Regions from separate parts of the Rhizobium binxianense genome, predicted to be linked through region 2. Evidence: predicted binding sites of a transcription regulator. Region 2 holds the regulator's gene; each other region holds the start of a gene.

Region 1 (10,188 bases), 1.4 Mb from region 2:
GTTTCAGCCTATCGCCACATGCCGCGCATGCGGGCGCCGACATCGATGCGCACCTGCCGCGCCTGCGCTTGCGCGGCGGTCTCCGATTTCACCTGCGGCCAGCTGCAGGCCTCGAAGAACTGCAGCAGCGTCGCCGGGATGAAGCGGCTGCGTGAGGCATAGACGTGCCGGTCGCCCTGCGAATTCTGGCCGTAGGTGAAGAAGCGTTGCGGCACGACCAGATCGAGGCCGTCTCTCGCTCGCGTCATCGCGACATAGAGCAGCCGGCGTTCCTCCTCGATTTCGGCGGTGGCGCCGACGGCGAGATCGCTCGGAATGCAGCCGTCGACGACGTTCAGCATGAAGACCCTCGTCCATTCCTGGCCCTTGGCGGAATGGATGGTGGAAAGGATCAGATAATCCTCGTCGAGCAGCGGCACGCCGGCCTGGTCGCTGGTGGCATCCGGCGGATCGAGGGTGAGTTCGGTGAGAAAACGTTCGCGCGAGGCATAACCGCCGGCGATCTGCTCGAGCTGCAGCAGATCGGCTTGCCGCGTCGCGGCGTCCTCATGCAGCCGTTCCAGATGCGGCGCGTACCATTGCCGCGCCAGGCCGATCTCCGCCGGCCAGCCGGCCTTGCCGGATTTCATCTCCTGCAGCATGGCAACGAAATCAGTCCAGTCCTCGCCGGAGCGCGGCGGCGCCGGCATTTCGGCGAGCGCCGATAGCGGGCTCGCATCCTCAGCCATCAGGTCGAGCGCCTTCTGTGCCGTCGACGGCCCGACGCCCGGCAGGATCTGCATCAGCCGGAAGCCCGCCACCCGGTCGCGCGGGTTCTGGGCGAAGCGCAGCGCAGCCAGCATGTCCTTGACATGTGCGCTGTCGAGGAACTTCAGCCCGCCGAATTTGACGAAGGGAATGTTGCGTCGGGTCAATTCGACCTCCAGCGGGCCGCTGTGATGCGAGGCGCGGAACAGCACCGCCTGCTGCTTGAGCTTCAAGCCTTCCTCGCGGTTGTCGAGCACCATGTCGGCGACATATCGCGCCTGCTCGGTCTCGTCGCGCACCGTCACCAGGCGCGGCCGCTCCGATGATTGCCGCTCGGTCCAGAGATTCTTGGTGAAGCGTTCCGAGGCGAGATCGATGACGGCGTTGGCAGCCGCCAGGATCGGCTGCGTCGAGCGGTAATTGCGGTCGAGCGTGACGATATCAGCGACCGGGCTGAAGGCAGCGGGAAAATCGAGGATATTGCGCACCGTCGCGGCGCGGAAGGAATAGATCGATTGGGCATCGTCGCCGACGACGGTCAGCCCCTGGCCTTGCGGCTTCAGCGCCATGAGGATCGAGGCCTGCAGCCGGTTGGTGTCCTGATATTCGTCGACCAGCACATGGTCGAAGCGGCTGCCGATATCCTCGGCAATGACAGTCTCGCCGACCATCTGCGCCCAATAGAGCAGCAGGTCGTCGTAATCGAGCACGTTCTGGCTCTGCTTGGCCTCGACATAACAGGCGAAAAGCTCGCGCAGCTGTTTCTCCCATGTCGCGCACCAGGGAAAGGCATCGCGCAGCACCTGATCGAGCGCGGTCTCCGAATTCACCGCTCGGGAATAGATCGCAAGGCAGGTGCCTTTGGCCGGAAACCGGCTTTCCGTCTTGGAGAAGCCGAGGTCGTGCCGGATGAGGTTCATCAGGTCGGCGCTGTCTTCGCGGTCGTGGATGGTAAAGTCAGGATCGAGGCCGATCTGCTGCGCATAATCGCGCAGCAGCCGCGCGCCGATGCCGTGAAAGGTGCCGGACCAGGACAGTGCATCCGCCATGATGCCGGCATTGGCGCCGAGAACATCCCGGCAGATGCGCTCGACGCGGCGCGCCATCTCGGCGGCTGCCCGGCGTGAGAAGGTCATCAGCAGGATGCGGCGGGGATCGGCGCCCTTGACGATCAGATGCGCGACCCGATGCGCCAGCGTATTCGTCTTGCCGGAGCCGGCGCCGGCAATGACCAGCAGCGGCCCGGCAATATGGCTGCCGTCGGTGAGCGTGCCATGCTCGACGGCCATGCGCTGCTGGGGATTGAGCTTTTCGAGATACATCCAGCCGTCCGGTCGGGCTCCCGCAGAATCACTGGGGAAAGATTAGATGTTCCTTGAATGTTCGCGATTTCAGCCGCTGTCAAGCGCTGTGGTCGGGGAGGGAAGCCTCAATCGGGGAAATCCGGGGCAATCTCGCGCCGCACCAGTTTCAGGCTGCGATCCGGCTGAAGAATATGGTTTCCTCCACCCGCTGGCCGGTCTCATTGTAGAACTGGTTGTAGACGGCGCTGCCGACCGGCGACTTGGTGAGCTTCGTTCGCGGCTGGCCGCCATAGGTGATGCTGCCGGGAATGGGTTCCAGCGCCGGCCTGTCTGCCGAGGAACAGCCGGCAAGCAAGGCCCCGGTCAACAAGGCGGGCAGAAGCGCTTTCATCGTCGTCATCCCTCTTTCGACTGTAGCCAGATATGGAAATCGCAGCCTCTTCCGCCAAGGGCTATCCGCCCGGCTGCAACGAAACGTCCCGCACGGCGTTAACCTGCATCTACCAACATCAGGAGACGGTCACGGTGCTCGGGTTTCCAGCATTCACCGACCATGAGGAGCCCGGCCGGCAGGGCCACAGCGATGCGGCGACGCGCGCCTCGGTGGAAAGCGCCCTTCATGCGACCGGCGATATCGAAGCGGGAGAAATCACCGTCAGCATATCGGGCGCCTATGTCGTCCTGGAAGGCTTCGTGCACAGGCGTGGTGATGTCGAGCGGGCGGTCGAGATCGCCGAGAACATCGTCGGACGAGGCTATGTGCACAGTCGCTTGCTGCGACACTAGCCGGTCCCGCGCCCTCATGTCTTTGCAACGCATGAAGGGAACCAAAATACCATCCCGCGGGTTGAAAGGCCGGACCTGAACGCTGGAGATCCTAATGCAGCCGCTTCTTCGCCTCTCGGCAATGACCTTGATAACAGGCGGTGTCCTTGCCGGCTCCGCCTATGCCTCGCTGGAAACCGGCACGAATTATTCCGCTTTGCCGAAGGACCAGATCGCCCTCAACGAATATACCGGCACCGTCGCCTGCCAGCCGGCAGAGCCTCACTACCTCCCCTCCTTCATCCGCGCGGCAGACGGTACGATCATCGGCGTCGGTTATGTCGAGGTGGAGAATGAGGGCGGCGCGGGCTGCTGAAAACTGAAAACAGGAAGGGCTTGCTCGGACGAGGCTCGCCTTGCGTTTCCGCAGAGGGTACGAGCCTCTGACCATCATCATGATGGCTGAACATCTTCTATGAAGACAGCTGTATCAGGCGCAACGCCCGTTGCACCAAAACCCGCCACGAGTTCGATGCAGGGTTAAGCAAAATGAAAGCATTGCCCCGTTCCGGCACGTTTCCTTTACCGAAACGCCGGGAATGGTCGATATCCTCAGCGAAGTGCAATGCATAACCCGGAAAATCGGAATCGATTTTCGGAAAGGGATTCTGCGCCAATTCAATGCAGCTTCAGCTTCGCCTCTTCGGCCGCCGCCAGGAACTCGGCTCTCGCTTCTTCCACGCTCTTGCGCCCGTCGAGTGCTGCCCGGCATGTGCTGCGGGCCTTGATATAACGCAGCCCGCGCGCATTCGGCCAGAAATCCGCCAGGCACTTCAACGCATCGAACGGACCATTGACCGTTCGCGCGCTGGCACCTTCGAAACCGACCGTCACCGGACTGTTCCATCGTTCAGTTGCCATCGATGCTCCTCCACGATTGTCGACAGAAACAACGGTGCAGCGCCTCTATTCCTCCGGGGAGGCGCCGCCATGATCGCTATTCTAGCGTGATTTTCACGGTCAACAATGGTGAATCGTTGGTTGCTGATGAGGCGAAATGTCAGCTTGCGTGCGCACGCAGGCCATGAGGAATTTTTATCGGTCGCAAATAAGTTGTATGGCGCCAGCGCGCCACCATTGCGATGAGGGGCTACTCTCACCGAGAAAGAGCAAAATGATTCCCAATACTGAGAGAAAACTGGTGCTGCCGAGTGGGATTGAACCACCGACCTCACCCTTACCAAGGGTGTGCTCTACCACTGAGCTACGGCAGCAGGACCAGTACCCGTGTGGAGCCGGGCGGCTCAATTGCGGGAACGGGGCGGCTATTGCCACAGCTTGACGGCAAGCGCAAGCAGCAAATTCCAACTTCGCGTGGATTGGCACGCAAGGGACTTTTGGATCGGCGCAAATTCGGCTAATCCTGTCTGCATGAACGACAAGACCGTAACCGGCCAGCAGAGCCGCAAAGAGGCGATCGAGGCACAGGCGAAACTGCGCCGCGAACGCGCCGCCGACAAGCTCAGAGAAAATCTTTCAAGACGCAAACAGCAGGTACGCGCCCGCCGTTCCGGGCAAGCCGACGAAACAAATGGCCTGCCCGCCGCAAAAATGGACGAATCGTAATGTTCCGTCCCTCGCCAATTGAAGCGTTTTGATAAATCCCCTAAACACCTCACTCCTTCTTTCAAGGCACAACTTTCAGGAAAGGCGGGCGCGGCCCGTAAGCGCACATGGATCGTATCAGAATCGTCGGCGGTAATGAGCTGAATGGCATCATTCCGATTTCCGGCGCCAAGAATGCCGCACTGCCGCTGATGATCGCCTCGCTTCTGACCAGCGATACGCTGACGCTGGAAAACGTGCCGCATCTGGCCGATGTCGAACTCCTGATGCGCATCCTCGGCAATCACGGCGTCGATGTTGCCGTCAACGGCCGCCGCGAGCGCCAGGAAGATTCCTACGCCCGCACGATCCATTTCACCTGCCGCACCATCGTCGATACCACGGCTTCTTATGAGCTGGTCTCGAAGATGCGCGCGTCCTTCTGGGTCATCGGCCCGCTCCTGGCGCGCGAGGGCCATTGCCGCGTGTCGCTGCCGGGCGGCTGTGCCATCGGCACGCGCCCTGTCGATCTCTTCATCGACGGTCTGACGGCGCTCGGCGCGTCGATGGAAATCGATGCCGGTTATATCAATGCCAGGGCCCCGGCCGGCGGCCTGATCGGCGCGCGCTACACCTTCCCGAAGGTTTCGGTCGGCGCCACCCATGTGATGATGATGGCCGCAACCCTTGCCCGCGGCACGACTGTCATCGGCAATGCCGCCCGCGAGCCCGAGGTCGTCGATCTCGCCAACTGCCTGAACGCCATGGGCGCCAAGATATCGGGCGCGGGTACTGCGACCATCACCATCGAAGGCGTCACCTCGCTCTCCGGCGCCCGTCACCGCGTCCTGCCGGATCGCATCGAGACCGGCACCTATGCGATGGCCGTCGCCATGGCCGGCGGTGACGTCGTGCTCGAAAATACCGATGTGGCGCTGCTCGAAACCGCGGTGGAAACGCTGCGCCGCGCCGGCGCGGAGATTTCCTCGACCAACAACGGCATGCGCATCCGGCGCAACGGCGCCGGCATCAAGCCGGTCGATATCGTCACCGATCCCTTCCCGGGTTTCCCGACCGATTTGCAGGCGCAGTTCATGGCGCTGATGACCCGTTCTTCGGGCGTTTCGCACGTCACCGAGACCATCTTCGAAAACCGCTTCATGCATGTGCAGGAGCTTGCCCGCCTCGGCGCCAGGATCTCGCTCTCCGGCCAGACGGCGAAGATCGAGGGCGTCGAACGCCTGCGCGGTGCGCCCGTCATGGCGACCGACCTGCGCGCCTCGGTTTCGCTCGTCATTGCCGGCCTTGCCGCCGAGGGCGAAACCACGGTCTCCCGCGTCTATCATCTCGACCGTGGTTTCGAGCGGCTCGAGGAGAAGTTGACCCGCTGCGGCGCCATCGTCGAGCGCATCAGCGAGTAAACGCGCCCTTATCCCGGTTGCGTAATCCGCCGCAGCATCCTATTTCCCTTGTCTGACGCATCGCCATTCCGGCGGTGCCCGGCATTGACCGATGATGGGATGAGGCTGAATGACCGACCTGAAGCTTGTGGCGCTCGATGACGAAGACCTTGCGGTCGTTTCCGCGCATATGCAGGACAGCGTCTTCAAGGTCGGCGACATCGACTGGTCGCCGCGTGACGCGCAGTTCGCGCTTGCCGTCAATCGTTTCGTCTGGGAAGGTGCCGAGCGCAAGCGCCGGGGTTTCGAGCGCCGTCGTGCTGCCGTGGTCTTCAAGCGTGTGCTTGCCGTCCGGTCGCTCGGCATCGATCGTGGCAAACGCGACGAGGTGCTGTCGCTGCTGGCATTGCGCTTCGAGCAGAAGGGCGAGGGGCCGGAGGGTACGATCGAGCTGTCGCTGTCCGGCACCGCCTCGATTGCGCTCGATGTCGAATGCATCGAGGTCCAGCTGGCCGATATCGGCGGCGCCTGGGAGGCCTCCTCCAAGCCGCGCCATCGCTGACGCTTGACGTTTGAATATCGCAGTTTCGAGTTGAGAAGGAATATCGGCCTTGGCAATCTGGCTGGATCAGGCATCGGAAGGTTTCGAGCAGCATTTCGCTGCCTTTCTGACGACGAAGCGTGAAGTTTCCGAGGATGTGAACGCCACCGTTCGCGCCATCATCGATGATACCAGGGCGCGCGGCGATGTGGCGCTGGCCGAATATTCGCTGAAATTCGATGGCATCGATTACGCGACCGTGCCGATGCGTGTCACATCAGAGGAAATCGACGCCGCCGTCGAGGCGGTGCCATCGGAGGTGCTGGGCGCGCTGAAGCTCGCGGCCCTGCGCATCGAATCCCACCATCGCCGGCAGCTGCCGAAGGACGATATTTACGAGGATGATCTCGGCGTCGGTCTCGGCTCGCGCTGGACGGCGATCGAAGCGGTCGGCCTCTATGTTCCGGGCGGCACCGCGAGTTATCCGAGCTCGGTGCTGATGAATGCCGTGCCGGCCAAGGTCGCCGGTGTCGACCGCATCGTCATCGCCGTTCCCGCCACCGGCGGCGCCGTCAATCCGGCGGTGCTTGCCGCCGCCAAGCTTGTCGGCGTCACCGAGATCTATCGTGTCGGCGGCGCCCAGGCGATCGCGGCACTTGCCTATGGCACCGAGACGATCGCCCCGGTTGCCAAGATCACCGGCCCGGGCAATGCCTATGTCGCCGCCGCCAAGCGCCATGTCTTCGGCACCGTCGGCATCGACATGATCGCCGGCCCCTCCGAGGTGCTTGTCATTGCCGACAAGGACAACAATCCGGATTGGATTGCCGCCGACCTCCTGGCGCAGGCCGAACACGATGTCAGCGCCCAGGCGATCCTGATCACCGATAATGCCGAGTTCGGCAAGGCGGTGGAGCAGGCGGTCGAACGCCAGCTGAAGACGCTGAACCGCGCTGAGACGGCGGCGGCAAGCTGGCGCGATTTCGGCGCGGTCATCCTCGTTTCCGATCTGAAACAGGCCATTCCGCTGGCCAACCGCATCGCCGCCGAGCATCTGGAGCTTGCCGTCGCCGATCCGGACCGGCTGCTCGACGGCATCCGCAATGCCGGCGCGATCTTCATCGGCGCCCATACGCCTGAGGTGATCGGCGATTATGTCGGCGGTTCGAACCACGTGCTGCCGACCGCACGTTCGGCCCGTTTCTCATCCGGTCTTTCGGTGCTCGATTTCGTCAAGCGCACCTCGATCCTGCGCCTTGGGCCGCAGCAACTGCGCACCCTCGGCCCGGCGGCGATCGCGCTGGCGGTCTCCGAAGGCCTCGATGCCCATGCGCGATCGGTCGCGATCCGCCTCAACCTCGAAAGGTGAGGGGATGGCGAAGGGCGATTTCCGGCTTTGCGACGTCGTCTTGGACGATACGATCGGCCGTTCGACGCCCGATGTCGAGCATGAACGCGCCGTCGCCATCTTCGATCTGATCGAGGAGAACAGCTTCGCGCCGCTCGGCCATGCCGGCGGGCCCTACCGGTTGAACATCTCGCTGGTCGATTCGAAGCTGGTCTTCGGCATCACGACGGAAGAGGGTGGCACGGTTGCCACCCATATCCTGTCGCTCACCCCTTTCCGGCGGATCGTCAAGGATTACTTCATGATCTGCGAGAGCTATTATGAAGCGATCCGTTCGGCCACACCGAGCCGCATCGAGGCGATCGACATGGGCCGGCGCGGTATCCACAATGAAGGTTCGCAGACGCTGAAGGACAGGCTGACCGGCAAGATAGAGGTCGATTTCGACACCGCCCGGCGGCTGTTCACCCTGGTCTGCGTGCTCTACTGGCGCGGGTGACGGCCATGGATCTCGCCGCCGACGTCGAGGAGGGAAAGCGGCCGGGCGCCATCCTCTTCATGTGCGGCATGAATGCCATCCGCTCGCCGATGGCTGAAGCGATTGCCCGTAGCATTCTGCCGTCCAATACCTATATCAAGTCCGCCGGCGTTCGCGCCGGCGAACGTGATCCCTTCGTGGATGTCGTGCTCGAAGAAATCGGGCTGTCCCTTGGGCGCCGCCAGCCGCAAACGCTGGAAGAGCTCGAGGACGATTTTTTCGATCTGATCATCACCCTGTCGCCGCAGGCCCATCATTCGGCGCTCGAGCTGACCAGGTCGAATGCGATCGACGTCGTCTACTGGCCGACGATGGATCCGACCGTTGTCAGCGGCACGCGCGAGCAGATTCTGGAGAGCTACCGCGAGGTTCGCGATCACCTGGCCGGCCTCATCGAAAGCCGGCTACTCAAGCGAAATGGCATCGCCGCGCAATCGGCTTGAAAACAAATAAAGGAAAGCCTGATCAACAAGGTTCACAAACCATCGTTGATTGTGTAGTTTCCGCCCAAATTTTGAAGGCGCGCCCTGCGCTGCCTATTCAACCCACAGGAAGAAAACACTTATATGCCTAAAGAAGAAGTCCTCGAATTCCCGGGAATCGTCACCGAACTTCTGCCGAATGCGACGTTCCGCGTGAAGCTCGAAAACGAACACGAGATCATCGCCCATACCGCCGGCCGTATGCGCAAGAACCGTATCCGCGTTCTCGCCGGCGACAAGGTGCTGGTGGAAATGACGCCCTACGATCTGACCAAGGGCCGCATCACCTACCGTTTCAAGTAAGCTTGCCCAGGGCCCTGCAAGGGTTTTTCTCCCGTCTGCCGATGGTCGAGGTTCCATGACGCTGAAATACAAGCTCATTCTGGCCTCGGGCTCGCCCCGTCGCGTCGACCTGCTCAACCAGGCCGGCATCGAGCCATCGCGCCTGATGCCGATGGATATCGACGAGGCGCCGAAGAAGTCGGAGCACCCGCGTTCGCTCGCCCGCCGGCTTTCGGCGGAGAAGGCCGAGGCTGCCCTTGCCGCCATAAAAGGCGATATCACCTGGAAGGGCAGCTATATCCTGTCAGCCGATACGGTGGTCGCCGTCGGCCGGCGCATTCTCGGCAAGGCCGAGTTCGCCGACGAGGCGTTGAGCTCGCTGCATCTCTTGTCGGGGCGCAACCATATGGTCTACACCGGCGTTTGCCTGGTGACGCCGGATCGCAAGATCCGCCAGAAGATCGTCGAGACCAAGGTCCGCTTCAAGCGGCTCTCCGGCTTCGAGATCGAAAACTACCTGGCCTCCGGCCAGTGGCGCGGCAAGGCAGGCGCCTACGGCATCCAGGGCCTTGCCGGCACCTTCGTACAGAAGATGGTGGGTTCCTACACCAATGTCGTCGGCCTGCCGCTTTATGAAACCATTCTGCTTCTGACCGGCGAAGGCTTCGATGTGCATAGCCGGTGGCCCGAGGGCTGAGCCCGACGGCCGATGCTTGAAGCGCGTCACGATCTTTCAGATCCCTCGCGCTTTAAGGCTTTGTTTTTACGCATGTCGTTGTCGCAAAACCGTTGGACATTTTTGCTCGACATGCTCTAGGACGGACCGATATGCCAGACGACAACAAACCGGCCGCCAAGGTCGAGCCGCTGCGCAAGGCGCGCCCTTGCCCCGAATGCGGCAAACCCTCCCACCGCGAACATTACCCCTTCTGCTCCAATCGCTGCCGCGAGGTCGATCTCTCCCGCTGGCTGACCGGCGCCTATGCCATCCCGGTGGCCGACGACGAGACGAAGGCCGATTACCCAGATGAGGAAAACTAGAGAAACTTCCCGGCGAAGCTCTTATTTTTCCTCAAGAATCCGCAAAACCGGCAAGACCGTCAAAAAAGAGTCATTTGACGCTTGCCATGGCCGAACAAGATGCTATAACCCCGCTCGCTTCCGGGGCGAACCAAG
Region 2 (10,188 bases):
ATGCGCTTCTGTCACGGCAAGATCGGCGACAGCAAAGAGGATTGCCCGGCCGCGCAGGCCGCGGTCGGCGGATGAGACGGCGATCTCGAAATAGGCCTCCAGCCCTTCCGGCGTCATCAGGCTGATTCTCGCATTCGACGCGGCGATATTGACGCCGAAACCGGTTTTCTCGATTGCCGGCTGCGCCGCGACGAGGCTGACGAAGGCGCCGAATGCGGCGGCATCAGGCGCGCAAAGCGCAACCTCGGTTATGCCGATGACGCCATTGGCATGTTTCTCCAGCGCACCACGGTCAGCCGGGAGCGGGTTGATGCGCTGACAGGTGAAGAGGAAGAAATCAGGCGCCCGCAGATCGCTGGCGAAAGCCAATTTGAAGCTGCCGACGCTCTCGGAACCATCCGGCATCATCATCGGCCGGCTGAACTCCAGCATCTCGCCGGCGCTCGATCCCTTGCTGGCGAAATTCTTATGATCACGGGCAGAATCTTCGGTGGCGAAGACGATTGCCGAAAGCCCCTCCTCGCCGCAGCGGAAACGGAAAGCCTGGTTGCGGGCGGTGAAGACATTGCCTTGCCGCGCCGACGTCTCGCTCTCGGCGATGCTCGCAACCCCGAGCGGCTCCAGATAGGTCTTGTCGGCAAAAAAGACGCAGGCATTTTCCGTTCCGAAGGGATGGCGCGCCTCGGCGGCAACGGTAAAGCCGAGCTTGCCGAGCCTTTCGCGCGCCAGATCGATATTGACGACGGGCAGCACGACGTGATCCAGCGGATGCGGTTTGGCGGAATGCGCGTTCATGATATCCCCTCTCGTGGCAAAGCAGAGATGTGTGAGAGTGCCACCCAAGGCAAGACTTGTCCGCCAATCCGGCGAACGAAAATAAAAATCTCAACGAGTTGGCGGCAAGTTTTACGGAAATTTAGCCACTTGCGGAACACATATGGAACATATAGTGTCTGTTCTGGATTTGTTTCAATCAGGGGTCTGACGTCGATGCTCACGCGCAAACAACAGGAGCTTCTCCTTTTCATTCATGAGCGCATGAAGGAGTCCGGCGTTCCGCCGTCTTTCGACGAAATGAAGGATGCCCTCGATCTTGCCTCGAAGTCCGGCATTCATCGCCTGATTACAGCGCTCGAAGAACGCGGCTTCATTCGCCGCCTACCGAACCGGGCCCGGGCACTCGAGGTCATCAAGCTTCCGGAGGCCTACAGCCCCAGCATCCAGCCACGGCGGGGCTTTTCGCCGAGCGTCATCGAAGGCAGCCTCGGCAAGCCCCAGCCGGTCGCCGCTCCCGCTCCTGCCAAACCTGTCGCCGATAACGGCAACTCGGTCTCCGTGCCTGTTATGGGCCGGATCGCCGCCGGCGTGCCGATCTCGGCGATCCAGAACAATACCCACGACATCGTCGTTCCCGCCGACATGCTCGGCTCCGGTGAACATTATGCGCTCGAGGTCAAGGGCGATTCGATGATCGATGCCGGCATCTTCGACGGCGACACCGTGATCATCCGCAACGGCAGCACCGCAAGTCCCGGCGACATCGTCGTTGCCCTCGTCGATGACGAGGAAGCGACGCTGAAGCGCTTCCGCCGCAAAGGCGCCTCGATCGCGCTGGAGGCCGCCAACCCGGCATACGAGACCCGGATCTTCGGGCCGGACCGCGTCAAGGTACAGGGCAAGCTCGTCGGCCTCATTCGCCGCTATCACTGACACCAGACAGGCCGGATTCGGCAAAACTGTTGCTGCGCCAGTCATAGGCGCGATGGCGCATCCATGGCCGCGACAGGGTCTCGAATGCGCTCACGACCTCCAGGCCGGCATCGGTGAAGCGCAACTCCACGGAGCCTGTCCTGCGCAGCGTCTCGCCGGTAAAGAGCGTCCCACCAGAGCGGCAGCTGTTGAAACGCAGGCGGACCGATGTCACGACGATATCGGCCGCATCGCAGGCCGGACCGAGATAGGCGGCATTGTCGATGACGGTGACGATATGGCCATTGCCGAGCCTTGATGTGCACCAGGCCTTCTTGACGCAGGAAAAACGGTTTGCGTCGCCGCCCGCGGCCGCCGCCTGCATCGCCGTCCTCGCTTCGTTCTGCTGATCGCGGGAGAGCCTGACGCGGCGGTCTTCTCCTTCCGGCGGGATAGCGGGACCATCCAGCATCTTCGGCGCTGCATGCGTCGGCAGGACCAGCGCTCGCTGCCACTGGTCGAAGATGAAATCCGGCGGGTTTTCACGGTTGGAAGCGATCGCCGCGACCGCGACGACCGCAACCAGACTACCATCCTCCGAAATCACCAGGTCCGGCGGCCGGGGAACCGGCAGAAGCAGCAGGATAAGAGTCGCGACTGATATGATCGATGTGCCGACATGGCGCAGCCGGGTGCGCAGCAGCGTCAGCAGCAGAAAGCCTGCCACGGCAACAGCGAAATACCAGGCGGGCAAGCGGCCGATGCCGATATCACCGCCCCAGCCGGACACCGTCTTGGCGACCGCAATCACCAGATCGAGGCCGAATCCGACCACCTCCCAGAGGGGAGCGTCCAGACCGAAAGGCATGAGCAACATCGCCAGCAGCCCGGCCGGCATGACGATGAAGGAAATGATCGGCATCGTCGCGAGGTTTGCCGGCAGGCCGTAAGCGGTCAGGCGATGAAAATGCTCGATCGAAAACAGCGCGGTGGAAAAACCGCCGATCAGCGAGGTCAGAAAGACGCCGCCGAAGAAACCGGCGACGGCGACCACCGGCCTGACGATCGGCAGTTTCAGCAAGGCGTTTTCCCGGACACGCCGATCCTTCCACAGCTGATAACCCGATACCAAAGCCAATGTCGCGGCAAAGGACATTTGAAAGCTCGGGCCCAAGACTTCGGAGGGTGAAATGGCGATGATGACCAACGCGGAGAGAACGACATTGCGCAGGCTGATCGATGGCCGATCGAAGAACACGGCAACCAGCATGATGGCCATCATGATAAAGGCGCGTTCGGCCGAGACCCCGAAACCGGAGATCAGGAAATAGGCGGTGACGGCGATGAGCGCGCCGGCGGCGGCGATCTTCTTGGTCGGATAGGCCTGGGCGACGCCGGGAAAGAGGCTGAGCAGCATCCGGAAACCGACGAAGAAGATGCCGGCCGACAACGCCATATTGAGGCCCGAGATCGCAACGATATGGGCAAGGCCGGACTGGCGCAGCGCCTCCGTCGTCGCATTCGAGATGGCGCGCCGCTCATCCGTCACCAGAGCAGCGGCAAAAGCGCCCGTGTCGCCGGGCAGGATCGATCGTATGCGGTCGCCGATGCCGCTGCGCAGCCGGTAGAGCCATTCGAGCAGAGCGTCCGACGTCGACCTGGCAGCCTGCGGGCCTGCCTGCACGTCGACTTTCTCCGGCGCGCCATAGAAGAAACCATTGGCGCCGATGCCATCGAAATAAGCACCGAATGAGAAGTCGTTGAGCGCAGGAAGTGCGGGGCCTGCCGGTGGCGTCAGCCGTGCCCTGCCGGTGATAATGTCGCCGATCTCGAAAGGCGCGTCGGCGCCACGGACGATTGCGGTTATGCGTCCCGGCGGCCGCTTCAACTCCGGCGCCTCCGTGCCCGCGACGGCAAGAATGTAGCGCCAGCGCCCGCGGCCGTCGCCTTCCCGCCGTTCGACACGGCCCGTCACCGTCGTCGTCACGGATGAATCGAGGATGACGGTCGAAGCCCGCCAGCTCTCGAACTCAGCCGAGAGCATGCCGCAGGCGAAAAGTGCAAACGCAGCGAACGTCGCCCGCAATGCCGGCCGGCTGCGGCCGGTCAGGAAAACCGCGGCCGCCGGCACCAGCAGGCAAAGCAGCGATGCAACGAGGGGAAAATCCGATGCGGCGAGAAACCAGACGGCCGAGCCGGCGCCGAGGAAGACCGGCGAGAACAGCAGCAGACGGCCATGATCGGCTTCCTCGGCCAGCATGCAGGCCCCGGCACGCAGCGATTGCATGGCTGCGGCCGGCAGCCGGTGGCGCAACGGCACTGCCGACTGTGTCCTTGCCGGTCGCGTCACCACGACAGACGCAGCAAAATCCGGCTGATCGGCGAGGCCGGTGCCCGCTTCCGGCCGCAATTCGACTGTCGTCAATTCCTGCATATGCCGCCCAAGGTCACCCGCACTGGCGGCCAGAATGCAACCTTCAATCAAAACGAGCAAGAATAATCGATTGAAATATGAGGGGAAATCGCGAGCGCCAAAAGACCAGTCGAATCATTGGCTTCCGCTATGCGTGCGGCTCATCGCTGCAGTGCCTAAAAGGTGATGCCGCAATGCACAAAATGCCATCGGGGTAACTTGGCATTAGCTTCGCGATCATATAGCTATCGGTGAGGACGCTTAACCCCTATGGCGCTTTTGTGGCGCCACCGCCAGTTCGGAGGATCAGCATGACGGATCAAAGCGCAACAATAAAAATCGGTGACAAATCAGTCGACCTCGCTGTCAAAAGCGGCACGATCGGCCCGAGCGTCATCGATATCGGTGCTCTCTACAAGAACACCGCTTCCTTCACCTACGATCCGGGTTTTACCTCGACCGCATCCTGTGAATCCAAAATCACCTATATCGACGGCGACGAGGGTGTGCTGCTGCATCGCGGCTATCCGATCGAGCAGTTGGCCGAGCATGGCGACTTCCTCGAGGTCTGCTACCTGCTTCTCTACGGCGAACTGCCGACCACCGCGCAGAAGAAGGATTTCGATTATCGCGTCACGCACCACACCATGGTGCACGAGCAGATGAGCCGCTTCTTTACCGGCTTCCGCCGTGATGCGCATCCGATGGCCGTCATGTGCGGCTGTGTCGGCGCGCTGTCGGCCTTCTATCACGACTCCACCGACATCACCGATCCGCACCAGCGCATGGTCGCCAGCCTGCGCATGATCGCCAAGATGCCGACGCTCGCCGCCATGGCCTACAAGTACCATATCGGCCAGCCCTTCGTTTACCCGAAGAACGATCTCGACTACGCCTCGAACTTCCTGCGCATGTGCTTTGCCGTGCCCTGCGAGGAATATGTGGTCAATCCGGTGCTTGCCCGCGCCATGGATCGTATCTTCATCCTGCATGCCGACCACGAGCAGAACGCCTCGACCTCGACCGTCCGGCTCGCCGGCTCGTCGGGCGCCAACCCGTTCGCCTGCATCGCCGCCGGCATCGCCTGCCTCTGGGGCCCCGCCCATGGCGGCGCCAACGAAGCGGCGCTCAACATGCTTTCGGAAATCGGCTCGGTCGACCACATTCCGGAATATATCGCCCGCGCCAAGGACAAGAACGATCCGTTCCGCCTGATGGGCTTCGGTCACCGCGTCTACAAGAACTATGATCCGCGCGCCAAGATCATGCAGAAGACGACGCATGAAGTGCTCGGCGAACTCGGCATCAAGGACGATCCGTTGCTCGAAGTGGCGATGGAGCTGGAGCGCATCGCGCTCACCGACGAATATTTCATCGAGAAGAAGCTCTATCCGAATATCGACTTCTATTCCGGTATCACGCTGAAGGCGCTGGGCTTCCCCACGACCATGTTCACCGTGCTGTTCGCGCTCGCCCGCACCGTCGGCTGGATCGCCCAGTGGAACGAGATGATCGAAGATCCGGAACAGCGCATCGGCCGTCCGCGCCAGCTCTATGTCGGCGAACCGAAGCGCGATTACGTGCCGGTTTCGAAACGCTGATTGCTTCGAACTCCAAAAGAAAACCCGGTCAGGAATGGCCGGGTTTTTTGTTGGCTAAAACAGCGAGCACGATCTGCGCCGAATGCTCACCAGGCGGTATTTCCGTCTGCATTCGCTGCCAGATAAGTTCGTAGCCTTCCTTCATTGCCTTGAGCTGGTAGGTGTCGGCCGACAGCCTTTCCATCCAGCGCGCAAGGCTTGCGCCGCGAACGACGTCGTTCAGATATTCCGGCACAACCGGGTAATCCGCGATCAGGTTCGGCAGTGCGCCGGTCCAGGTCTTGATGCGCCCTGTCAGCATGCGCATGATCCAGTCGACCTTGTAGGCGGAGACGACGGGAACGTCGGCAAGTGCAAGTTCAAGAATAACGGTTCCGGACGCCGCCATGGCTGCATCGGCCGCAGTGAAGGCTTTCCATTTCGCTTCCGCCCCGACAACGATCTCCGGCTTTAGCGCCCATCCCGCCGTCATTTCGCGGACAAGCGCCTCTTTGTGCGTCACCGTCGGCAGAATGAAACGGGTCGGCCCGTTGCGCGCGACAAGCTCCTTCGTTGCCGCTTCAAAATAAGGCAGGAGATTCTTGATCTCAGAGGAACGCGATCCGGGAAGAAGAAGGATCGTGCCGTTGCCGGGCTGCCGGCCGGCGCGCGCGCTTCGGGTTTGCAGCAACGCGGGGTCGGCCGTCAGGCGATGCCCGACATAGGTCGTCGGCGGCCCGCCGAGCGCGCGCATCGTTGCCGGCTCGAAGGGGAGAACGGCGAGTACGTGATCGACATAGGCGAGCATGCGCGTGGCGCGATATTCCTTCCAGGCCCACACACTCGGACAGACATAATTGACGACAGGCAGATCGGGCAGCGCGGTGCGGACCCGCTTTGCGACGCGATGGGTGAAATCCGGGCTGTCGATAATCAGCAGAATGTCAGGCCTTGCAGCGATGATGGCAGCGGTCGTCTGGCGGATCAGCGTATAGAGCTTCGGCAGCCGGCTCAGCACCTGGGTGATGCCCATGATCGAAAGCTCGGAAAAATCGAACAGGGATGTCAGGCCCTCGGCCTGCAGCCCCTCGCCGCCGACGCCGACGAGTTCCACCGGCCCGCCGTGAATCCGCTTCAGGGCAGCGATGAGATCGGCGCCGAGCAGATCACCCGACACCTCGCCGGCAATGACGGCGATTTTCAGCGGCGACCCATTCATTCGAGCCCCCATGTCGGCAGGCCGCGATCGATACCGCAGACAAAAAGACCGGACTCATCGGCGGCCTTGATGACGGCGGCGCGATCGAGCACCAGCGCGCGGCCGGCCTCGACGGCGACGCCGGCAAGGCCGGCATTCGCAGCGTTCAGAATCGTGGAAACGCCGATCGCCGGCAGGTCGGCGCGGATATCCTGTTGCGGCTTGCAGAGCTTGACGAGCGCGCCGCGCCGCCGCGGCGAGATGCGCCCGGCAGCCCTGAGACCCGCGACACGGTCCAGCATCTCATCCGTGCCCTCAAGACCCTCGAGTGCCACGACCCGTCCGCCGATGCTGATAGCACCCTGCCCGACGTCGAGCCGGCCGAGCATGTCCGCGGCTTCGGCGGCCCGGCTGATATCGCGCCGATCTTCCTCGCCGGGCACGACCGCGCCAAGCGGGCCGACGGAGGCCAGCAGGTCGGGGGCGATTTCATGGGCGCCGACGACGCGGCGGCCGTTTCCCTCGATCAGCCGGATCACCATCTGCAGAACCGTGTCGTCGCCGCCGGAGAGCAGCGTGCGGATGGCGGCCGGCACCTTCATCAGGATGCGCAGCGTCGGGCGCACCTCGCGCCATTCCGGCCGGCGGCGCACGCTGCCCGACATCACGACACGGCCGACGCCATAACGGTTGAAGAGCCCATCGAGGGCGGCGAAATCGCCGATGCCGATGACGGCATGGTCATAACCCTCCCAGCGCCGGTCGCTTTCATCCTTCAGCGCGACAATGACGGGATTTTCACCCGCCGCGCGCGCGGCTTCGGCGACATAGGAAGGCAGAAGACCGCCGCCGGCAATGATCGCCAGCCGCCCCGCAGCGGTTTCGCCTGATAAAACCACGGATTAGCCCTTCTGCCCCCGGGTCGGCGAGGACAAGGCGCGGTCGCTGTCGGCGGCGATGAAATCGAGGATGTGGACCACCTGCTCGCAATCGGCATATTCGTCACGGATGGCGGCGGCGTTTTCGCGGATCGAGGCCGTTCCTTCGAAGATCGATTTATAGGCGCGGCGCACCCTGTGGATGACGGCGCGGTCGACGCCGGCCCGCGTCATGCCGACGACATTGAGACCGCCCAGCAGCCCGGGATTGCCGTTCAGCATGCCATAGGGAATGACGTCGTAACTCACCGCCGAAAGCCCGCCGACGAAGGCCTGACGGCCGACGCGGGTGAACTGGTGAACGGCCGAGCCGCCGCCCAGGATGACGCGATCCTCGATGACGACATGGCCGGCGAGCATGACGTTGTTCGACATGATCACGTGGTTGCCGACCCTGCAGTCATGCGCGACATGGGAATTGGCCAGGAAGAGGTTGTTGTCGCCGACGATCGTCTGGCCGCCGAAATCGGCCGTGCCGGTGTTCATCGTCACACCCTCGCGGATCGTGCAATTGGCGCCGACCGTCAGCGTCGTCTCCTCGCCGCCGTGATGCACGCTCTGGGGATCACCGCCGACGACGGCCATAGGGAAGATGCGTGTGCCCTTGCCGATCACGGTGCGGCCGGTGACGACCGCATGCGCCAGGAGCTCGACATTCGCATGGAGCACGACATGCGGGCCGACATAGCAGAAGGGACCGATCTTGACGCCCTCACCGACAACAGCGCCGTCTTCGACGACAGCCATCGGATGAATATGGGCGCTTTCGGCGATATTGCTCATGCCTGATCCTTACGAACGATCATCGCGCCGATATCGGCCTCGGCGACAAGCGCGCCGTCAACCTTGGCGTCGCAATGGAATTTCCAGATATTGCCGCGCTGCTTATGCTTCTTGACATGGAATTCGACGCGATCGCCGGGCAGGACGGGCTTGCGAAAACGCGCATTCTCGATGGTCATGAAATAGACGAGGTTGCCGGGCTGACCTTCCTTCTTGGCACAGATCGCACCCGCGGTCTGCGCCATGCCCTCGATCAAGAGCACACCAGGCATGATCGGAGCTTCCGGAAAATGGCCGGTGAAATGCGGCTCGTTCACCGTGACATTCTTGATGCCGATCGCGCTGTTGTCGCCATCGATCTCGATGATCTTGTCGACCATGAGAAACGGATACCGATGCGGCAGCAGCTTCATGATCTCGATGATGTCAGCCGAAGAAAGCGTTGTCGTGGCTTCCTCAGTCATTTTCCTTGCCTCCAGGGTTCCTTCCGCGCAGCTTGCTTTTCGACACCTGCTGTGCGGCCTCTCTCAGATAGTCTTTTAGCGGACGTGCTGGGACGCCGCCATATTGTCCGCCGGCTGGAAGGTCGGTCATGATACCGCTTTTGGCGGCAATCTGCACGCCGTCGCCGATCGTCACATGCCCCTTGATGCCGACCTGGCCGCCGATCTGCACGCCATTGCCGATCTTCGTGCTGCCGGCGATGCCGACTTGCGCAACGATGGCGCAATGGCGACCGATCTGGACATTGTGGCCAATCTGCACCTGGTTGTCGATCTTGGTGCCTTCGCCGATGACGGTATCGTCCATGGCGCCGCGGTCGATCGTGGTGTTGGCGCCGATCTCGACTTTGTCCTGGATGATCACACGGCCGATCTGGACGATCTTGATCATGCCGCGCGGACCCGGTGCATAACCGAAACCATCCTGGCCGATGCGCACGCCGTTGTGGATGATGACACCGTTGCCGATCAGGGCGCAGAGAACGCTCGCACCGGCTGCGATCGAACAATCCCGGCCGATCTTGACGCCTGGACCGATAAGGCTGTGTGCGCCGATCCGCGTCCCTTCACCGATCTCGGCATGCGGACCGATGACCGCCATCGGCTCGACGATCACGCCCTTTTCGAGTTTGGCGCTCGGGTCGATCACAGCGCTGGGTGCGATTTCGCCTTCGCCTGAGGAAAAAACGACCGGGCGCAATGCCGCGGGATAGAGCAGACCGCCCGCCATCGCGAAGGCCGCATGCGGATTGGACGACAGGATGACCGGGATATGCTCGGGGACGAGATCGGCGAGCGCCTTGTCGCAGATCACCGCCGAGGCTTCGCATGTCGCCAGTTCATCGCGGCTGCGGCGCGACAGGATATAACAGAGGTCGCCCGCGCGCGCCCGGTTGAGAGGGGCAACGGAGCTGACGACAACATCTGAATGGTCGGAATTGACGAGTTCCGCCCCAAGAAACTCTGCCAGCTCAGCAAGCTTCAGACCTTCATGGGGCAGAAAAAAAACGTTTTGCTCCATCGGCAATGCTCCAGAACGGAATTGAGTCTTACAGTTCCGGACTGCCGATATCAGAATTGGTTG
Region 3 (10,188 bases), 1.1 Mb from region 2:
ACGCCGTGTCCGTCGGCGACAATCTGCTGCCGAACTATGCGCCGCTGAACGCGCTGCGCGACAGCATCGAAAAGGACCAGAAGCAGGAACAGCAGGTCAAGACCGCCGAAGAAGGCGCTGCCGGCGTGCTGTTTTCGGTCGGCGGCGCGCTGAACCGCGACGGCGCCGAGGACATCGTCTCGCTGTACCTGCAGACGGCCAATGCGCTCGATCCGAACAGCGCCGATACGCTGGTGCTGCTCGGCGGCATCGCCGAGAAGCAGAACCAGATGGACCGCGCCATCGCGCTCTACAAGCAGGTGCCGGAAAATTCGCCGATGCGGCGCATCTCCGAGCTGCAGCTCGGCCTTGCCCTTGCCCAGGGCGGCAAGGTGGACGAGGCACGCAAGCATCTGCAGGCGCTGATCGCCTCCGACCCGAAGGACATCCGCAGCTACCTGGCCTATGGCAGCGTGCTCTCCGACGCCAAGGACTACGAGGCGATGGCCGCCAATTACGACAAGGCGGTCGAAGCGATCGGCCCCATTCCCGGCCGCGCCAATTGGAGCGTCTTCTTCCAGCGCGGCATCGCCTATGAGCGGCTGAAGAAGTGGGACCAGGCCGAACCGAACTTCCGCAAGGCGTTGGAGCTCAACCCCGACCAGCCGCAGGTGCTGAACTATCTCGGCTATTCCTGGATCGACATGAACCGGAACCTCGACGAAGGCCTCAGCATGATCAAGAAGGCCGTCGATCTTCGCCCCGACGACGGCTACATCATCGATTCGCTCGGCTGGGCCTATTTCCGCCTCAACCGCTTCGACGATGCCGTCGACGAATTGGAGCGGGCCGCCCAGATCAAGGCCGGCGATGCGACGATCAACGACCATCTCGGCGATGCCTATTGGCGCGTCGGCCGCAAGCTCGAGGCCGTCTATCAGTGGAACCGGGCGCTCAGCTCCGAGCCTGAAGCCACCGAAATTCCGAAGATCAAGGACAAGGTCGCCAACGGCCTGCCTCCTGTCAGCGACGATGCCAAGGCGGCCGACAAGAAGCAGCCGGACCCGGCACCGGTCACCCCGCCGCCGGTCGACAAGAAATCCTGACGGGCCGAAAATATGCCTGAAGAGGGCCTGGCCGAGGCTTTCGGCGTCACCGAAGAGGCGCGCGCGAAGATCAACCTCGCCCTGCATGTGACGGGCCAGCGGGCAGATGGCTATCATCTGCTCGACATGCTGGTGACCTTCGCCGATTGCGGCGACCGGCTGGGCTTCCTGCCTTCGCAGGCCGACACCTTCACCCTGTCGGGCCGCTTCGGCGAAACGCTTGCCGGCGATGGCGGCACCAACCTGGTGCTGCGGGCGCGCGATCTGCTGCGCGAAGCGGTCGGCGCCCTCGCCTTCCCGGTCCATATCCACCTGCAAAAGAACCTGCCGATCGCCTCCGGCATCGGCGGCGGTTCGGCCGATGCGGCCGCGACGCTGCGCGGCCTGATGCGGCTCTGGGGCATGAGCTTGCCGGCTTCAGCGCTTGCCAACCTCTCGCTGAGGCTCGGCGCCGATGTGCCGATGTGCCTTGAGAGCCGGCCGCTGATTGCCCGCGGCATCGGTGAAAAGATCGAAGCCGTGCCGGCTCTGCCCGCCTTTGCCATGGTGCTCGCCAATCCACTGAAAGGCGTCTCGACGCCGGAGGTTTTCCGGCGGCTGGCCGCGAAGAACAATCCGGCGCTGAACCTGGCTTCAAATCTTGCTGGGACTGCCGACTGGCTCGCGGCGATCGGCATCGCCCGCAACGACCTGGAGCCGCCGGCACGCGAACTCGTGCCCGAGATTTCGGCGATCTCGGCAATGTTGCAAGCCCGCGGCGCCCTGCTCACCCGCATGTCCGGCTCCGGCGCCACTTGTTTCGGGATCTTTGCTACTATGGCCGCAGCGCAGGAGGCGGTGGCAGCTCTTCACGGCGAGCAGCCGGACTGGTATTTCCAGGCGACGGAAACGGTTTCGGGAGGCAGGTGATGGCAGGTCTGGACGAAAAGCGGCCCTTCATCGCCGTCGGCATCGCGATTCTCACCGTCTCGGATACGCGCACCCCGGAGACGGACAAATCAGGCGACACGCTGGCGGCGCGAATCACCGAGGCCGGCCACAGGCTGGTCGACCGGGCGATCGTGCCCGATGATCGCGAGAAAATCGCCGCACGGGTGAAGGCCTGGACGGAGAGCAAAGACATCGACGTCGTCATCACCACTGGTGGTACCGGCTTTACCGGCCGCGACGTGACGCCGGAGGCCGTGGAGCCGTTGTTCGAAAAGCGCATGGACGGCTTTTCCGCCGTCTTCCACCGCATCTCCTACGAGAAGATCGGCACGGCGACGATCCAGTCGCGCGCGACGGCAGGGGTTGCCAATTCCACCTTCATCTTTGCACTGCCGGGATCGCCCGGCGCCTGCCGGGATGCCTGGGACGGCATTCTGAAAGGACAACTCGACTATCGCAGCGTGCCCTGCAATTTCGTCGAGATCATGCCGCGTCTGGACGAGCATCTGCAACGCGGCGCGACCAAATAGAATTCGCTATGTGGCAAGGCCCGGCAGAGCCGGCATTGTTTCCCAGCTGTCACCCGACAGCAGGATGCAGCTTATGCCGTGAACATCCGTGACGACGAGTGTCCAGGTTCCGCTTTCGGCGGCGTAGACCTCGAGGACGGCGTTCTGGTTGACCAGTCCGACAGCCGTGAGCTTTTCAGCGAAGTTCCTGTCGAGGAACTTGATAACCTCGGATCGGCCTGCGCAACTGAGCATCGTCTGCGATGCTGCCGAATGCGGATGCGCGATCACCAAAGCCGGCAATATGACGGCCAGCAGGCCGTAGATCATACCGCGTACGCCGTAGATCATACCGCGTGTCATGACGCACCTCCTTTCGCCGGGAACCCGGCAGAAGAGGAGATTTTCGCGGACCTGTTCTGCCGTTCACCGGCATTCCATGGCCATTCCGTTGCGAAGCGCGGCGCTTCGACGGCGCCATATTTGAATTATAGCGCGAAATCCTATTGGGCGCCATCTTTTGCGAGAGCCATGGAGAGTATCGCGGCACCTACCGTGCGGCGCGGGCGACCCAGGAGGGAATGAGTTCGCTCGCCAGCTTGCGCGGCTTCTGGCCTTTGACGAATTCCGTAAGAGCCATCCCGCTTTTGGCGGTGGCGAGCGCCAGCTTTTTCGGCACGAGGAAACCAAGCTCCAGCGGGGGTACGGTGCGGCCGACACGCTGGAAGAACGGGCGCCGATAGCCCCTCGACGCGGTAAAGCGCGCCGGCAGCTTGTTCAGCGCCACATACTCGGCGATCTCATCGATCCAGCCGGCCTGCGGTCTGGCGCCCGGCTCGACGAAGAGCAGCCATTCGCCGCGGGCGGAGCGGACGATGTCCTTGATATCCCATTGTGAATGGAAGCGGCAGCCGGCAGCGTCGGCCACTCGTGAGGTACCGTCGCGCGAGCCGTGATCGAGCACGATCACATCGCTGACAAGCCCTTCCACCGCGCCTGCCACCAGTACCGATAAAGTCTGCGCCAGCTCAGATTCCTGATCATGGCATTCGAGAACAACCGTCAACATCGACTATTCATAATGCGCCGCACAAATTTTTGCCAGCACCGTTTTCCGCATTTTGTTCTTGCATTGTTCTGCTTTTACCGATAGGAATTTAATCATCAAAACGGGCGGGAGCAATGGCTTTCCGCCGCGGGAGAATCCGATGAGAGAGCAGTCCCTGGCAGGGCAGGCCGCATTCGCGCCTGCCAATACGGCAGATATTGCCGATGCATTGATCGTTTCCTCCGGTTTGAGAGTCGAGGTCGATCGGCGGCGCGGCCGTGGGGCGGGATTGAACCCGACAGGGCGGTTCGAGGCACTGCAGCGGGAGAGCTTCGACGACGGATGGCAGACCTGGGAAGAGCTGCCGCCGTTCAAGACGGAGGTGCAGATCGAGAAACCGCGCACGGCCATCACCCGCAACGAATCGCCTGATATTTCCTTCGACCGCTCGATCAATCCCTATCGCGGCTGCGAGCATGGCTGCATCTATTGTTTCGCCCGGCCGACGCATGCCTATATGGGACTGTCCGCCGGGCTCGATTTCGAGACGAAGCTGTTTGCCAAGCCGGATGCGGCAAAGTTGCTGGAGCGAGAACTCGCCAAGCCCGGCTACAAGGTGCGGGTGATCGCCATCGGCACCAATACCGACCCTTATCAGCCGATCGAGAAGGAGTGGCGCATCATGCGCGGCATTCTCGAGGTCTTGAACAAGGCGAACCATCCGGTGTCGATCGTCACCAAGTCGGCGATGATCCTGCGCGATCTCGACATTCTGCAGGAGATGGCAGCCAAGAACCTGGTGCGCGTCGGCATCTCGGTGACCACGCTCGATCGCAAGCTTGCCCGGACGATGGAGCCGCGTGCCGCCACGCCGCCGCGGCGGCTGGAGACAATCCACACGCTTGCCGAAGCCGGCATCCAGACGGCCGTGATGGCCGCCCCGCTCATTCCGGCGCTGAACGATCATGAGCTGGAGCGCATCCTCGAATCGGCCAAGGCTGCTGGCGCTGCCGAGGCGAGCTACGTCATCCTGAGGCTGCCGCTCGAGGTCAGCCCGCTGTTTCGCGACTGGCTGCTGCAGCATTATCCCGATCGTTACCGGCATGTGATGTCGCTGGTGCGCTCGATGCGGGGCGGCAAGGATTATGATGCCGAATTCGGCAAGCGCATGAAGGGCGCCGGTCCCTATGCCTGGCAGATCGCAAGGCGCTTTGAGATGGCCGCGCGGCGTTTCGGCCTGACGCGACGCAGCGTGCCGCTGCGCGACGATTTGTTTATTCCGCCCGATGGCAGCGGCGTGCAGCTGTCGTTTCTTTGACCTTTTGTTTTTACGCAATTCCAGCAAGACCGCTTCACACTTTTCCTGGAATTGCTTCGAGCTTGCGCATCGGCTGCTCAGAAAAACCGCCCTGTTTTCGAGCCCCGAGCGCAATTCCCGCGGATGGCCTTGACCGCCGCCATCCGCCGGACCGGTCCCCGGCCGCCGCCCTGATCCGGGGACTTGCGGGAAATCGGGTTGGCGTGCGAGGTTCAGCCGCATGAAACCTCGCACGCCACCCGATTCTCCCCTGCTGTTCGACACGGCTCCGCTCGTGCCGGATTTCAAGCTCGAGCTCAAAGCCCGCAAGGCCGGCCACTGGCCGGTCGCCGGCGCCGATGAGGCGGGCCGCGGGCCGCTGGCAGGACCCGTCGTCGCCGCTGCCGTCATCCTCGATCCCAAGCGCATCCCCGAGGGTCTGAACGATTCCAAGCAGCTTTCGGCGCAACGGCGGGAGGAATTGTTCGTGCAGATCCTGGCAACCGCCACCGTCTCCATCGCCTCCTCCAGCTCGACGCGCATCGACGAGACGGATATTCGCAAGGCAAGCCTCGACGCCATGCGCCGCGCCATCTGCAGCCTCGCCATTCCGGCAAGCTACGTGCTGACCGACGGCCTCGACGTGCCGCCCGGCCTCGATTGCCCCGGACAGGCCGTGGTCAAGGGCGATGCCCGCTCGGTTTCGATCGCCGCCGCCTCGATCGTCGCCAAGGTGACACGCGACCGGATGATGGCGCGGGCGCATCATGTATTTCCGGATTACGGCTTTGCCGCGCATGTGGGCTACGGCACGGCACAGCACCGCGCCGGCATCGAGAAACACGGCCCCTGCTCCCTGCATCGGATGAGTTTTAGGCCGTTGCGCAAGGTCGAGGACGGTCCGGAGATGGATGAGCTGATCTCCTAGGTCGTCAAGAAAAGGCCGGTATATCCCTCCGTCAGACTGCCGAACAGCCCCTCATCCGCCTGCCGGCACCTTCTCCCCGTAAACGGGGCGAAGGGGACATGCCGAAGCCTTTCCGTCCCCCTCCGCCCTCTCCATTTCCAGCTCGGTCTTGCAGGTGTTGCCCTCTCCGTCCTGAAGGGAAAAGGGGACGCGCCATGAGAGAGGCGGCGCGGAACGGAGACGTCTCGGCTTGGTCCCTTCGCCCCGTTTACGGGGAGACGGTGGCGGCAGCCTGTGAGGGGCGGACGGTGGATGAGGAACACCGACCTTGCTCCGCAAGAGACCGAGCAAAAACAGGCCTTATCAACAAAGAAAGGCCGGGACATGCCCGGCCTTCGCTCTCAATCTTTTCGAAAACAGCTCAGTTGAGCCGTGTCTTGACCTGGCCGACGGCATTGCCGAAGAGCTCGGACTGGACCTTGGCATCGGCCTGCTTGGCGAGCACCGTTTCGGCGGCCGCGATTGCAAGATCGACGGCGGCGGAACGCACCGCCTTCATCGCCTCGGCCTCGGCCTGCTTGATCTTCTGCTCGGAAAGCGCCGTGCGGTTGGCGACGAATTCTTCCGTCTTCTTCTTCGCCTCAGTGGTCAGCATTTCGGCTTCGCGCTCGGCGGCGGCAACGATGTGAGCCGCTTCGGCTTCCGCTTCCTTGCGCTTGCGCTGGTATTCGGCGAGCAGGTGCTGGGCCTCCTCGCGCAGACGCTTGGCTTCGGCCAGTTCGTTGCGGATCTGGTCGGCGCGGTCGTCGAGCGACCGTGCCATCATGCCCGGAACCTTCAGGTAGACGACCAGCGCCAGGAAGAGGACGAGGCCGACAAAGGCGAAGAAAGTTGCGTCAAGGTGAAATTCCATCGATCAACCCTCCTTCTTGGCAGCTGCGACGGCAGCGGCGACATCGGCCTTGGCGACCGTGCCGCCGATCAGCTGATCGACCACGGCAGCCGCGGTTTCCTCGGCAATGGTGCCGACGTCGGCGAAGGCCTTGGCCTTGATCTCGCCGATGCGGAGTTCGGCAGCCTTGATCTTTTCCGACAGGCTCGCCTCGACAGTGCGGCGATCCTCTTCGGCCTTGGCCTTGGCGGCATCGCGTGCGGCAGAGCCGATCGCGTTGGATTTGGCGCGGGCAGCGGCCAGTTCACCTTCATAGGTCTGGACAGCCGCGTCGGCTTCCGCCTTCAGGCGGCCTGCTTCTTCCAGATCCTGGGAGATGCGCGTATGACGCTGATCGAGAATGGCCCCGATGCGCGGCGCGATGACCTTTTGCATGAGGAGGTAGAAGACGCCGAACGTGATCACCAGCCAGAGCAGCTGGGATGCGTAGGTCGTCGAATCGAAAGGCGGGAAAGGGCCACGGGCGTGTTCGCCTTCGGCAACACCAGTCTCGGTATGGACCTCGCCTGCGGCCGGAGCGGCATGCGCATCCGTACCCGTCGCTGCCGCCGGTGCTTCCTCAGCGTAAGCCGGGGTCACAAAAAACATGCTCACCTCCAGGTGGACTGCAAATGCAAAGGATCACGGCTTGCGGTCGCAGGCCGTGATCCATCTATTCGCCGATATCAGACGGCGAAAAGGAGGAGGAGAGCGACGAGCAGCGAGAAGATGCCCAGAGCTTCCGTAACGGCGAAGCCGAATACCAGACGGCCGAACTGGCTGTCAGCGGCAGACGGATTGCGCAGTGCGCCGGAGAGGTAGCTGCCGAAAATATTGCCGAGGCCGAGAGCCGTACCGGCCATACCAAAGCAAGCCAGGCCTGCACCGATGTACTTTGCTGCTTCCGCTTCCATGTTGAACTCCTTTGAATGGTTGTTGCGGCGAATGACTGACGCCCTTTGACGTCGTTGTCGTTATCCTTAGTGCCCGCCCGGATGGATCGCGTCGTTGAGGTACATGCAAGTCAGCACCGCAAAGACGTAAGCCTGGAGGAAGGCGACGAGGAACTCGAGACCGGTCAGGGCGACCGTCATGATGAGAGGAAGAACGGCTCCGCCGACACCGACAGCACCAAGGGCTCCAAGCGAGGCGACGAAGCCTGCGAACACCTTCAGCGTGATATGGCCGGCAAGCATGTTGGCGAAAAGACGAACCGACAGCGAAATCGGACGGGACAGGAACGAAATGATTTCGATCGTGACGACCAGCGGCAACAGAATGCCCGGCACGCCCGAGGGCACGAAGACATTCAGGAAGTGAAAGCCGTGCTTGTAGAAACCGTAGACGAGAACCGTGCCGATGACGAGGATCGCCAGCGCGAAGGTGACGATGATCTGGCTGGTGACCGTGAAGAAATACGGAAACATGCCGAGCAGGTTCGCCGTCAGCACGAACATGAAGAGCGAGAAGACCAGCGGGAAGAATTTCATTCCCTGCTTGCCCGCGCCTTCCTTCAGCATGTTGGCGATGAATTCATAGGACATTTCCGCGACCGACTGAGAACGGCCCGGCACGATGGCGCGGTTCGAGGTCGAGAAATAGAGGAAGCCAACGGCTACGGCAGCCGAAGCGGCCATGAAGAGCGATGCATTGGTGAACGAAAAATCAATTCCGCCGATTTCGATCGGCACAATCTTCTGGATCAGGAACTGATGAGTCGGATCGTTAGACACCGCTTGTTCTCTCTCTTTGGCCCGCAGGACGCGGGGTCATTGCACTGGACCGGGACCGGCCCTTATTTCTTGTCGTCGTCGAGCGGATGAGCCACCACCCCCGCAGAACGCAGCACGTTCAGAACGCCGGCACAGAATCCGAGAAGCAGAAGAACAATCAAACCCCAAGGCGCCGTGCCAACAAAACGGTCGAGGACATAGCCAAGGAAGGCACCGACGAGGATCGCAGCAATGAACTCGCTGGAAAGCTTCATCGCCTGAGCATAACCTTTACGGCTTACCTCGGCACGAGCTTCGCTTGCCTCGTCCACTTTTGCCTCGACGCGCTTGGTCGCGAGTTCCGCTTCCAGTTGCGCACGGCGCTTCTCAAGACTTTCCTCGCGGTCGTCCGCCATGGATCTCTCCTCGCCTGCCCGTCGCCCGCACTCCCGCTACCCCGGTCATTCGGACCCCGGACACGAGGGTTGAAACCCTTCCGGCCCGTTCTGAAGTCGCGCGCAACATAGTTTTAGGGATTGGTATAGTCAAGGCGTAGACAGCTTCTGTCCAGCCAGAAAATAATTCCGTCGAATCAAAGAGATAAACCGATTTTGGGTCGATTGCTTAAATTCGATGGAAAGAATCCGCTTTTAAGCCCGGCAAATCTGCTTGCCCCGGCGATTTATCTCAGCTCCAGCCCCCGCCGTAGGTGCGATAGAAGACGTGAAGACCGATGCGGCCGACCTTTTCCATGGTCTTTGCCCATTTCGGCCTGACATAGACGGCGTGATAGTGAGTCGCCGAGCCCACCTGTGGCAGCCAGATCTTGCCTGCCGTCACCGCCATCGCCACGTCGCGGGCCATCCGCCAATGATATTCCGAATTCACCCTGTCCTTGATGCTGTCGCAGGCGAAGGAGAACTGGCAGCGGTTGCGCCAATCCTCGTTCTGGTAGACGACGCCGCAGATCGTCTTGGGATAGGCAGGGTTGCGGACGCGATTGAGGATGACCTGGGCGACGGCCGCCTGGCCCTTCACCGATTCCCCCCGCGCCTCGAAATAGATGCCGGAGGCAAGGCACTGCTGTTCGCGGGCGGAAAAGACGCTTGGCGCCAATATGCTTGCGGCCCAGGCATGGTCGCGCGGGCCGATCTCCGGAACGAAGCGGCCGCTGTCCTGTTCGGTCAGGATCGAATCGAAGGGTGACTGGCGGGAATAGTCGGGTGCGGCCGGCCCATAGGCGGTGGCGAGCACATCGGCCTTGTTGCTGGTGACCAGGCTTGCGAGCAATGCCGGCACGCCCCTATCGGTCACCACAGGCTGCTTCTTATAGAAAGACGTGGCGATCTCGATTTCCTTGCCCTGGATCTTCGGCTTGACGAAAGCCGACCTGTCCTTGAGATCGAAGCTCGGGGTGAAGAGCATCTTGGTGCGCTCGAGGATCGAGCCGGCGGAAAAGTCCTTCGGCGGCTGCATCTTCTCGACGGCGACGACGCGGCCTTTTTTGGTGGAGCGGTTGACGCGATCCTCGTCGGGCGTGTCCTCGTGGCCCCTATCCTTGTTAGTGCCCTTGTCCTTGGCGGTAAAGGCGACCTTACGGCCATCGGGCAGCACCATGCCGGCGCCGGCGGAGATCGAACCGGTCACCATCGGCTCGGCGAAAGCGAGCTCGGCCTGGTGGATGGAGCCGGCCGGCGAATTGGTCAGCACCATGCGCCAGTTCTGTCCTTCCCGGTCGAGACCGGCGAGCATGGCGGCGAGATCGGCAT

What was found. Region 2 encodes LexA, which represses DNA repair genes until DNA is damaged. Its sites were predicted from a motif close to TGTTCNNNNTGTGTTCNG; they were not measured.
Region 1: a site for LexA is predicted at 2,117-2,134, ahead of PO860_RS01190 (ATP-dependent helicase). Genes of this name have one in related genera too.
Region 3: a site for LexA is predicted at 3,647-3,664, ahead of PO860_RS02620 (PA0069 family radical SAM protein). Genes of this name have one in related genera too.

What each region holds. Positions count from the first base shown of each region.
Region 1 covers NZ_CP118713.1:243,915-254,102, forward strand. The annotation lists gene PO860_RS01190 (ATP-dependent helicase) at 9-2,069, opposite strand; partial or broken gene PO860_RS01195 (hypothetical protein) at 2,177-2,442, opposite strand; gene PO860_RS01200 (BON domain-containing protein) at 2,577-2,837, shown strand; gene PO860_RS01205 (hypothetical protein) at 2,932-3,192, shown strand; gene PO860_RS01210 (DUF982 domain-containing protein) at 3,495-3,737, opposite strand; tRNA gene PO860_RS01215 (tRNA-Thr) at 4,016-4,090, opposite strand; gene PO860_RS01220 (hypothetical protein) at 4,248-4,442, shown strand; gene murA (UDP-N-acetylglucosamine 1-carboxyvinyltransferase) at 4,550-5,842, shown strand; gene PO860_RS01230 (DUF2948 family protein) at 5,952-6,383, shown strand; gene hisD (histidinol dehydrogenase) at 6,433-7,731, shown strand; gene PO860_RS01240 (UPF0262 family protein) at 7,736-8,209, shown strand; gene PO860_RS01245 (arsenate-mycothiol transferase ArsC) at 8,215-8,691, shown strand; gene infA (translation initiation factor IF-1) at 8,815-9,033, shown strand; gene PO860_RS01255 (Maf-like protein) at 9,089-9,709, shown strand; gene yacG (DNA gyrase inhibitor YacG) at 9,841-10,053, shown strand.
Region 2 covers NZ_CP118713.1:1,666,785-1,676,972, reverse strand. The annotation lists gene PO860_RS08365 (VOC family protein) at 1-795, opposite strand, end outside; gene lexA (transcriptional repressor LexA) at 991-1,710, shown strand; gene PO860_RS08355 (ComEC/Rec2 family competence protein) at 1,691-4,123, opposite strand; gene gltA (citrate synthase) at 4,414-5,703, shown strand; gene lpxB (lipid-A-disaccharide synthase) at 5,732-6,901, opposite strand; gene PO860_RS08340 (LpxI family protein) at 6,898-7,779, opposite strand; gene lpxA (acyl-ACP--UDP-N-acetylglucosamine O-acyltransferase) at 7,783-8,601, opposite strand; gene fabZ (3-hydroxyacyl-ACP dehydratase FabZ) at 8,598-9,065, opposite strand; gene lpxD (UDP-3-O-(3-hydroxymyristoyl)glucosamine N-acyltransferase) at 9,058-10,125, opposite strand; gene bamA (outer membrane protein assembly factor BamA) at 10,176-10,188, opposite strand, start outside.
Region 3 covers NZ_CP118713.1:531,672-541,859, reverse strand. The annotation lists gene PO860_RS02645 (tetratricopeptide repeat protein) at 1-1,085, shown strand, start outside; gene PO860_RS02640 (4-(cytidine 5'-diphospho)-2-C-methyl-D-erythritol kinase) at 1,098-1,994, shown strand; gene moaB (molybdenum cofactor biosynthesis protein B) at 1,994-2,545, shown strand; gene PO860_RS02630 (hypothetical protein) at 2,552-2,887, opposite strand; gene PO860_RS02625 (glycosyltransferase family protein) at 3,075-3,593, opposite strand; gene PO860_RS02620 (PA0069 family radical SAM protein) at 3,733-4,890, shown strand; gene rnhB (ribonuclease HII) at 5,111-5,797, shown strand; gene PO860_RS02610 (F0F1 ATP synthase subunit B) at 6,198-6,689, opposite strand; gene PO860_RS02605 (F0F1 ATP synthase subunit B) at 6,693-7,316, opposite strand; gene PO860_RS02600 (F0F1 ATP synthase subunit C) at 7,394-7,621, opposite strand; gene PO860_RS02595 (F0F1 ATP synthase subunit A) at 7,688-8,440, opposite strand; gene PO860_RS02590 (AtpZ/AtpI family protein) at 8,503-8,835, opposite strand; gene PO860_RS02585 (cell wall hydrolase) at 9,107-10,188, opposite strand, start outside.